Regions from separate parts of the Pantoea sp. Z09 genome, predicted to be linked through region 1. Evidence: riboswitches for the same ligand, from Rfam matches in the RefSeq annotation. Region 1 holds a riboswitch; the other holds the start of a gene.
The links. Region 1 has a riboswitch for thiamine pyrophosphate ahead of thiC (phosphomethylpyrimidine synthase ThiC). Riboswitches for the same ligand answer to the same signal wherever they lie in the genome.
Positions count from the first base shown of each region.

Region 1 (4,435 bases):
GCTTGATCGCCAGCCGCCAGTAATCATTGATAAACAGCCGCGCGTGATAGCGCTTGCCGAGGGCAATCGACTCGGCGATCGCCGGTTCTACCGCCTCGTCATCGCGATCTTTGATGCGCAGCTGGATAGTGCGCACGCCCGCCTCCAGCAGTCGCGCGATCCACTCGACGCTGTCGACCACCGGATAGAGCCCTAAGCGCGGCGCGGTAGCGGGAAAGGGGGTATTCATGGGTTCTCCTCGTTCAGCGCATCGGCCGAGTGATAAAGCTCGCTGCCCTGGCGGCGAAACCGGTCCGACATCTGCTGCATGCCGATCTCAACAGGCTGCGCCTCGGTTTGCTGGCGGGCCGCGTAGTCGCGCACCTCCTGACTGATTTTCATCGAGCAGAATTTAGGGCCGCACATCGAGCAGAAGTGAGCGACTTTGCCTGACTCCTGCGGCAGCGTCTCATCGTGATAGGCGCGGGCGGTATGCGGATCGAGCGCCAGGTTAAACTGATCTTCCCAGCGGAATTCGAAACGCGCTTTGGACATGGCGTTATCGCGGATCTGCGCGCCGGGATGGCCCTTGGCCAGATCCGCCGCGTGGGCGGCGATCTTATAGGTAATCAGCCCCTGTTTGACGTCCTCTTTGTTCGGCAGGCCAAGGTGCTCTTTCGGCGTGACGTAGCAGAGCATGGCGCAGCCGAACCAGCCGATCATCGCGGCGCCGATGCCGGAGGTGAAGTGATCGTAGCCGGGCGCGATATCGGTGGTCAGCGGGCCAAGCGTGTAAAACGGTGCCTCGTGGCAATGTTCCAGCTGTTCGGTCATATTGCGGCGGATCATCTGCATCGGAATATGGCCGGGGCCTTCGATCATCACCTGCACGTCATACTCCCAGGCGATCTTTGTCAGCTCGCCCAGCGTGTGCAACTCGGCGAACTGCGCCTCGTCGTTGGCATCCTGAATCGAGCCGGGACGCAGCCCGTCGCCGAGCGACAGGGAAACGTCGTAGGCGGCGCAGATTTCGCAAATCTCGCGGAAATGCTCATAGAGAAAACTCTCGCGGTGATGCGACAGGCACCACTTCGCCATAATGGATCCGCCGCGCGAGACAATGCCGGTCAGGCGCTTCGCCGTCATCGGCACATAGCGCAGCAGCACGCCGGCATGAATAGTGAAGTAATCTACCCCTTGCTCCGCCTGCTCCAGCAGGGTGTCGCGGAACACCTCCCAGTCGAGATTTTCCGCGACGCCGTTGACCTTCTCCAGCGCCTGATAGATCGGCACGGTGCCGATAGGCACCGGGCTATTGCGCAGGATCCATTCGCGCGTTTCGTGAATATAGCGGCCGGTCGAAAGATCCATCACGGTGTCGGCGCCCCAGCGCGTTGACCAGACCAGTTTCTCTACCTCTTCCTCGATAGAGGAGGTGACCGCCGAGTTGCCGATGTTGGCGTTGACCTTCACCAGGAAGTTACGGCCGATAATCATTGGCTCCGACTCGGGATGGTTGATATTGGCGGGAATGATGGCGCGGCCAGCGGCCACTTCCTGACGCACGAACTCAGGCGTGATGTTTTCCGGCAGCTGCGCGCCGAAGCTGTAGCCCGGATGCTGCTGACGCAGCACTTCACCGCGAATGCGCTCGCGCCCCATATTCTCGCGCAGCGCGATAAACTCCATCTCCGGCGTCACGATACCCTGACGCGCATAGTGGAGCTGCGTGACGCGGCGTCCCGCTTTCGCGCGGCGCGGCTGCGGCAAATGGTCGAAACGCAGATGATCCAGCCCATCATCGGCCAGACGCTGCTGGGTGTAGTGCGAGCTGATTTGCTCTAACGTATCGCTGTCGCCGCGCGCGGCAATCCAGCCGGCGCGCAGCTTCGCCAGCCCGCGCTGTACGTCGATCGTGGCATCGGGATCGCCATAAGGCCCCGCCGTATCGTAGACCGGCACCGCCTCATTTTCCTCATAGCGCGGCGCATCCTTGCTGCCGCCCGTCAGCGTCGGGCTGAGCTGGATCTCGCGCATCGGCACGCGGATATCGTCGCGGCTGCCCTGGATCCAGATACGTTTTGAGTTGGGAAAGGCGACGCCGCCCTGAAGCGCATGGATAAACGCCTGCGCCTGCGCGCGCTGCTCACGTCGGTTGGTTTTGGTGGTAGACATAGCAATTTTCCTGTTGAGGGGGAACGTTGCTTGTCCGGAGTTCGGAAGGAGTAACAGACACGACAGGCAGCCGCCTGCGCACTGATGATGTTTACTCTTGTTCCCTTCGCAGGTTCTAACCTGATCAGGTTCCGCGGATCCCGAATTAACGGTCTCAGCCCTTGCGGGCACTCCGACAAGATTTCGTTTTACGTTTTAAGCTACTTAGCTTGCCATTTCGCGCCTGGGCAGTGCTCGTGACGGTCACATACTTCAGTATGCTCCCGTCCCTGCGCGCTGTCCGAGCGTGAACTGGCTGCGCACGCTACGCTTAAAACGCAAAACGCCAGTGCATATTGCACAAAAACAAAACGGGTTTTCGACGTTATCGCCGAAAACCCGTTTAGCATAAAAGGGCTGGTTCAGAATAACAAGCGATTTACAACTGGTTAACCTTAAGCCGGACGCGAGAGCTGGCTGCTGTCGTTCGCCACCGGGGCGCGCACCAGGCTGTTATCCCAGGCAAGCTGGATCAGCTTATCTTCCAGCGTGAAACGTGCCTCCAGCACTTCGCCGACTTCCGACAGCGCCAGCTGGAAATCAACACAGTTGTCGTCGTCGATCGACTGCTGCAGATGGCCATCGTAGAGCTGCATCAGACGTTCGGTATTGGCTTCCAGCGGCGGATAAATCTGCGCGGCGGCGATCATCGGGCTGTCGCCTTCCATCTCATTGATGATGCGCTCATAGATACTGAAGTGACCGGCGGAAAGGTAATCGACCAGACCGTGACAAAAGTTGTCGAGCGCCTGCTCGTCTAACGTCGTGAGCGCCTCTTTGTTGGGTTTCAGCCCAACCAGGTGGTAATAAGACACCAGTAGCTGGCGACGGGCGTCCAGCCACGAATCGACCAGTTCATTGCTGCCACCTACGCGCTCGGTCAGGACATTTAACTGGTTAAGCATTTCTGACTCCATATCAATAAAATCCCCCTGACCGTGGCGGCCGCGGCGGGTCAGAGGCCGCCTGCAAGCTGAACGATTTAGGGTATAGTTGTTTGTCTACATACTTAACATCAGGACTTCAGCGTATCGAAAAGACGCTAAGGATGACGATTAGATGCAACATGAGATCTCAAGCGTAGACGCTGGATGGTGGATTGTCAGCCATGAACAGAAACTTTGGTTGCCGCAGGGCGACCTGCCGCACGGCAGCGCCGCTGCGTTTAAGCTAGCGGGAAGCAAGGCGCAGGCGGTCGGCGAGTGGCAAGGCGAAACGGTCTGGCTGGTGTGTGAAAATCGCGATCGCGATATGTTCTCGGTGCGCCAGCTGATTGATGAAGAGGCGGGGCTGTTCCAGCTGGCCGGACGCGCGGTGCAGCTGGCGGAGTTTTATCGCTCGCATCGCTTCTGCGGCTACTGCGGTCACGAGATGCATCTCAGCAAGCAGGAGAACGCCTGTCTGTGCGGCCACTGCCGCGAACGCTACTATCCGCAAATCGCGCCCTGCATCATTGTCGCCATTCGGCGCGGCGATGAGATTCTGCTCGCCAACCATGCGCGCCATCGCAACAGCATCTATACCGTGCTGGCGGGCTTTGTCGAGGTAGGCGAAACGCTGGAGCAGGCGGTCGCGCGCGAGGTCATGGAAGAGAGCAACGTGCGCGTCAAGAATTTGCGCTATGTCACGTCGCAGCCCTGGCCGTTCCCCCATTCGCTGATGATGGCGTTTATGGCGGAGTATGACGGCGGCGATCTGCAAATCGACAACAAAGAGCTGCTGGACGCCGGCTGGTACCGCTACGACGCGCTGCCGCTGTTGCCGCCGCCCGGCACCGTGGCGCGCCGCCTGATAGAAGATACCGTTGCCATCTGCCGCGCCGACGCCTGAGAAGTGTTACACTAGGCGCCTGAAATTGAGAGAGTCCTGAAATGAGTGAACTAAAGAACGATCGTTATCTGCGCGCCCTGTTACGTCAGCCGGTGGATATCACCCCGGTGTGGATGATGCGACAAGCCGGGCGTTATTTGCCGGAATATAAAGCGACGCGCGCCGAAGCTGGCGATTTTATGTCGCTGTGCAAAAACGCCGAACTGGCGTGTGAAGTCACCCTGCAGCCGCTGCGTCGCTACCCGCTGGACGCGGCGATCCTCTTTAGCGATATCCTGACCATTCCCGACGCGATGGGTCTGGGACTCTACTTCGAAACCGGCGAAGGCCCGCGCTTCTCCAGCCCGATTACCTGCCGCGCCGATGTCGATAAACTGCCGGTGCCCGATCCAGAGCAGGAACTCGGCTATGT
Region 1 is NZ_CP092373.1:3,626,101-3,630,535, reverse strand. Features, by position in the region: gene thiE (thiamine phosphate synthase) at 1-229, opposite strand, end outside; gene thiC (phosphomethylpyrimidine synthase ThiC) at 226-2,154, opposite strand; TPP riboswitch at 2,239-2,339, opposite strand; gene MC269_RS17350 (Rsd/AlgQ family anti-sigma factor) at 2,589-3,098, opposite strand; gene nudC (NAD(+) diphosphatase) at 3,253-4,023, shown strand; gene hemE (uroporphyrinogen decarboxylase) at 4,065-4,435, shown strand, end outside.

Region 2 (4,435 bases), 1.6 Mb from region 1:
CTGCTGGGCGTGGCGGGCTGGATGCGCTATGTCGGCGGCGTGGATGAGCAAGGCGCGCCGATCGAGATCCGCGATCCGCTGAAGGCGGAACTGGCGGAGCGCGTGGCCAACAGCGCCGAGGGCGAAGCGCGCGTCAGGGCGCTGCTGGGCATCAAAGCGGTATTCGGCGAGGATCTGGCGCAGAATGCGGCGGTGGTGGCAACGCTGACGCGCTTCTGGCTGCAGCTGCGCGAGCACGGCGCGCGCGCCACGGTGGCGCAGGCGGTCAACTCGCTGTAATTGTTCAGTATCAAAAGCACTGGCGCAGTCGCAGCGCGCTGATTAGACTGACACTTTCCCAACGGGCTGGCTGCGGCCAGCCGTAATACGGATATGCCGCATGTCAATCGCCTATACCATCACCACCAGCGAGCCGGTTAACCAGCAGATTTATCGTTATCTGCGCAAGGATATCGTGACCTGCGTCATCCAGCCGGGTTCGCTGCTGTCAGAAAAAGAAGTGTCGGCCCGCTTTAACGTGTCGCGTCAGCCGGTGCGCGAAGCCTTTATCAAGCTGGCGGAGGCGGGACTGGTGCAGGTGCTGCCGCAGCGCGGCACCTTCGTGCGCAAGATCTCCGCGCGTCGCGTCGCGGATGGCCGCTTTATTCGCGAAGCGGTAGAGGTGTCGGTGGTGCGCCGTGCGGCGCTGGAGATTGAGCCCGTGGCGCTGATGGCGCTGGAGCACAATCTTCAGCTGCAAAAGATGGCGGCGGAACGCCACGACAGCCAGGCGTTTCTCAGCCTTGACGATGAATTTCACCGTCTGATCGCCGAGAGCATCCACTGCGCGCTGGCGTGGGAGACGGTAGAAAATATCAAAGCGGCGATGGACCGGGTGCGCTTTCTGACGCTGAGTGAGGTCTCGCCGCCGGAAAGCCTGATTGAGCAGCATGAAGAGATTCTGTCAGCGCTGAAGGCGCATGATGCCGATGCCGCCGAAGCGGCGATGCGTCGTCATTTGCAGGAGATGATTTTCTCTATTACCCCTATCGCCGAGCGCAACAGCGAGTGGTTCGAGTCGCTGTAATCCGTCCTGAACATCCCTGAAAAGGCCAGCGCTGCTGGCCTTTTCTCTCTCTGACGTTTACCACCAGCGATGAAAGTGATGCACCGGCCCGATGCCGTTGCCCACCTCCAGCGTATCGGCCTCGACCAGCGCCTGCTGCAGCCAGCTTTTCGCCTCGCGCAGGGTGTCGGCCCAGCCGTCATAACGCGGGCGCAGCGCCGCCAGTGCGGCGGAGAGCGAGCAGCCGGTGCCGTGGGTATGGCGCGTATTGACGCGCGGCGCGGTAAAACGCTGCGCGCCGTCGCGGGCGATGAGCCAGTCCGGGCTTTCGCTGTCGCCGAGATGACCGCCTTTCATCAGCACCGCCTGACAGCCGAGCGCCAGCAGCGCTTCGCCCTGAGCAAGCATCTCCTCTTCACTGCGCGCTGGCGCACAGTCGAGCAGCGCCGCCGCCTCCGGCAGATTGGGGGTGATCAGCGACACCTGCGGCAGCAGCAGCTCGCGCACGCTGGCGATAGCGTCAGGCGATAGCAAGGGATCGCCGCTTTTCGCCACCATCACCGTGTCCAGCACCACGAACGGGATATCGGCGCGCTTTAGCTGTTCCGCCACAATACGCACGATGGCGGTTTCCGACAGCATGCCGATTTTCGCCGTGTCGATGCGCACGTCGCTCAGCACCGAATCAAGCTGCGCGCCGACAAAAGCGGGATCGATGCGATAAACCGACTGTACGCCACGTGTGTTCTGCGCCACCAGCGCGGTGATGACGCTGGTGCCGTAGGCGCCGAGCGCCGAAAAGGCTTTAAGGTCGGCCTGGATGCCGGCGCCGCCGCTGGGATCGGTGCCGGCAATCGTCAGCGCGTTGATACGTTTCATGCGCGCGCCTCCTGTGCCAGCTGCCACAGGGCATCGATAAACAGCGTGGCGAAGCTGCCGGGCGCGGCGGTCTGGGCGGCAGCGCGTTCGCCCGCCAGCGTCATGACGCGGCAGGCGCTGGCGACGTTATCCCGCCTGTCACCCGGCAGGCTGCAAAAGGCGGCGACCACGGCGGAAAGCGCGCAGCCGGTGCCGACCACGCGCGTCATCAGCGCGCTGCCGCCAGCGATACTCAGCGTTTTATGGCCGTCGGTGACGTAATCGACCTCGCCGCTGATGACGACCAGCGTCTGATGCTTTTGCGCCAGCTCGTGCGCCGCCTCCAGCGCCGCCTCCGCCTGATGCTGCGAATCTACGCCGCGCCCGCCCGCGCCCTGCTGCGCCAGCGCAAGAATTTCAGACGCGTTGCCGCGCACCGCGGCAGGCCGCAGCGCAAGAAGCTGCTGGCAGAATTCGCTGCGCAGGCGCAGCGCCCCGACCGCCACCGGATCGAGCACCCAGGGCTGTTGCGCCGCGTTGGCGGCCTGCACCGCCGCCAGCATGGCGTCGCGGCGCTCGCGGGTCAGGGTGCCGACGTTGATCAGCAACGCGTCGGCCATCGCGGCAAACTGCGTGGCCTCGTCAGGATCGATCACCATAGCGGGCGAAGCGTGAAGCGCCAGCAGGACGTTGGCGGTGATGTTCTGCACCACGTCGTTGGTCATGCAGTGCACCAGCGGCTGGCGCTGAACGAAGCGGGCGAGAACGGGCGCGAAGTGCGCGTCAGAAAAGCGTTGAGGTTGATGGATCATCATAACTCCCAACCGGCGAACAAGAAGGCGAATGCGGTCAGGCATCTGACTTCCCTACGCTGGCATTATCCAGATCAGGTAATACGGGTATTTCTCAGCCCTGTATACAGGGGCACCCCGAGTCATTAAAGTAAATCTCTCATTACTTTTCACCAGCATACGGGAAGTGTCGCTTGCAAAGCAAGCTGGCCTATCTACATTCGCCTTCTTGATCGCCGGGAACGGATAAAGCTTAAATACCTCACCTTTGACCTCACAATTTACCCCACCTTTGACCTCACCTAGGCATTATCCAAAAGATTTAATAAATGACCCAACGTGCCGATTAACAAAGATGCCTGGTTGACAGGCTGCCTGATGCAAGCCCCCGCCAAACTTGAGTTTGGAAAAAGAAATAAAAAGGAAGTTAAAGTTTTTCTTGGGGGTGACGATAGTAGGTATGACGGCGCTGAAGCCGAAGGGGTTTAAGCCCAAACCTTAACCAAATGATTTGATTAATAGGAACTTTTACCATGGCTCAAGTAATTAACACCAACAGCCTCTCGCTGATCACTCAGAACAACATCAACAAGAACCAGTCTGCTCTGTCTACCTCTATCGAGCGTCTGTCTTCTGGTCTTCGTATCAACAGCGCGAAAGATGACGCTGCTGGTCAGGCAATTGCCAACCGCTTTACATCTAACATTAACGGCCTGACTCAGGCTGCCCGTAATGCTAACGACGGTATTTCACTGGCGCAGACCACTGAAGGATCGCTGTCAGAAATTAACAACAACTTACAGCGTATCCGTGAACTGACTGTTCAAGCGCAAAACGGCACCAACTCTGATTCTGACCTGTCATCAATCCAGGACGAAATCACTTCACGCCTGGCTGAAATTGATCGTGTTTCTGATCAGACCCAGTTTAACGGTGTGAAAGTTCTCTCGACTAATCAGTCTATGAAAATTCAGGTTGGCGCTAATGATGGACAAACTATCAGCATCGACCTGAGCAAAATTAACAGTGATACATTAGGTCTGAAAGATTTCAATGTAGCCAGCGGCTACTCGAATGCTGAAGCAGGCACCTTAAAAGATTCTAACGATGTTGCTGTATCAAGCAGCAATATTAAGGATTCAGACGGAAACAGCGTGACCCTGCTGAAGTATAAATCAGGTGGTGCTGACGCTTATGCCGTTAAAGATTCAGATACCGGCAAATACATGAAGGTAGACCTTTCCAATGATGTTACGGTCACCGACGCCGATGGAAGCACCCCTGCATCAGCAGTCATTACTCTCGGCACTGATGAGGTTGATGATAATGATGTGGTCCAAACCACTGACCCGTTAGCCGCACTGGATGAGGCAATCTCTCAGGTTGATGATTTCCGTTCCAGCCTGGGTGCGGTGCAGAACCGTCTGGATTCAGCGGTCACTAACCTGAACAACACTACTACTAACCTGTCTGAAGCACAGTCCCGTATTCAGGATGCTGACTACGCTACTGAAGTTTCAAACATGTCTAAAGCACAGATCATCCAGCAGGCGGGTAACTCAGTGTTGGCTAAAGCTAACCAAGTTCCGCAGCAGGTATTGTCTCTGCTTCAGGGCTAATAGCTCAAGGCTCCCCCGCATTTGCGGGGGGCTTTATTTTCAACCGTAAAAGCATTGCCATTACAGTGTGTTTACTGATGAAATACCCCCAATTTTAAGTCTACTTTTAGGTTGCATAGTTG
Region 2 is NZ_CP092373.1:1,270,726-1,275,160, reverse strand. Features, by position in the region: gene MC269_RS06120 (mannitol dehydrogenase family protein) at 1-279, shown strand, start outside; gene MC269_RS06115 (GntR family transcriptional regulator) at 380-1,066, shown strand; gene thiD (bifunctional hydroxymethylpyrimidine kinase/phosphomethylpyrimidine kinase) at 1,124-1,924, opposite strand; gene thiM (hydroxyethylthiazole kinase) at 1,921-2,715, opposite strand; TPP riboswitch at 2,750-2,845, opposite strand; gene MC269_RS06100 (FliC/FljB family flagellin) at 3,228-4,313, shown strand.
Region 2: another riboswitch for thiamine pyrophosphate. It lies ahead of thiM (hydroxyethylthiazole kinase); the one in region 1 lies ahead of thiC (phosphomethylpyrimidine synthase ThiC).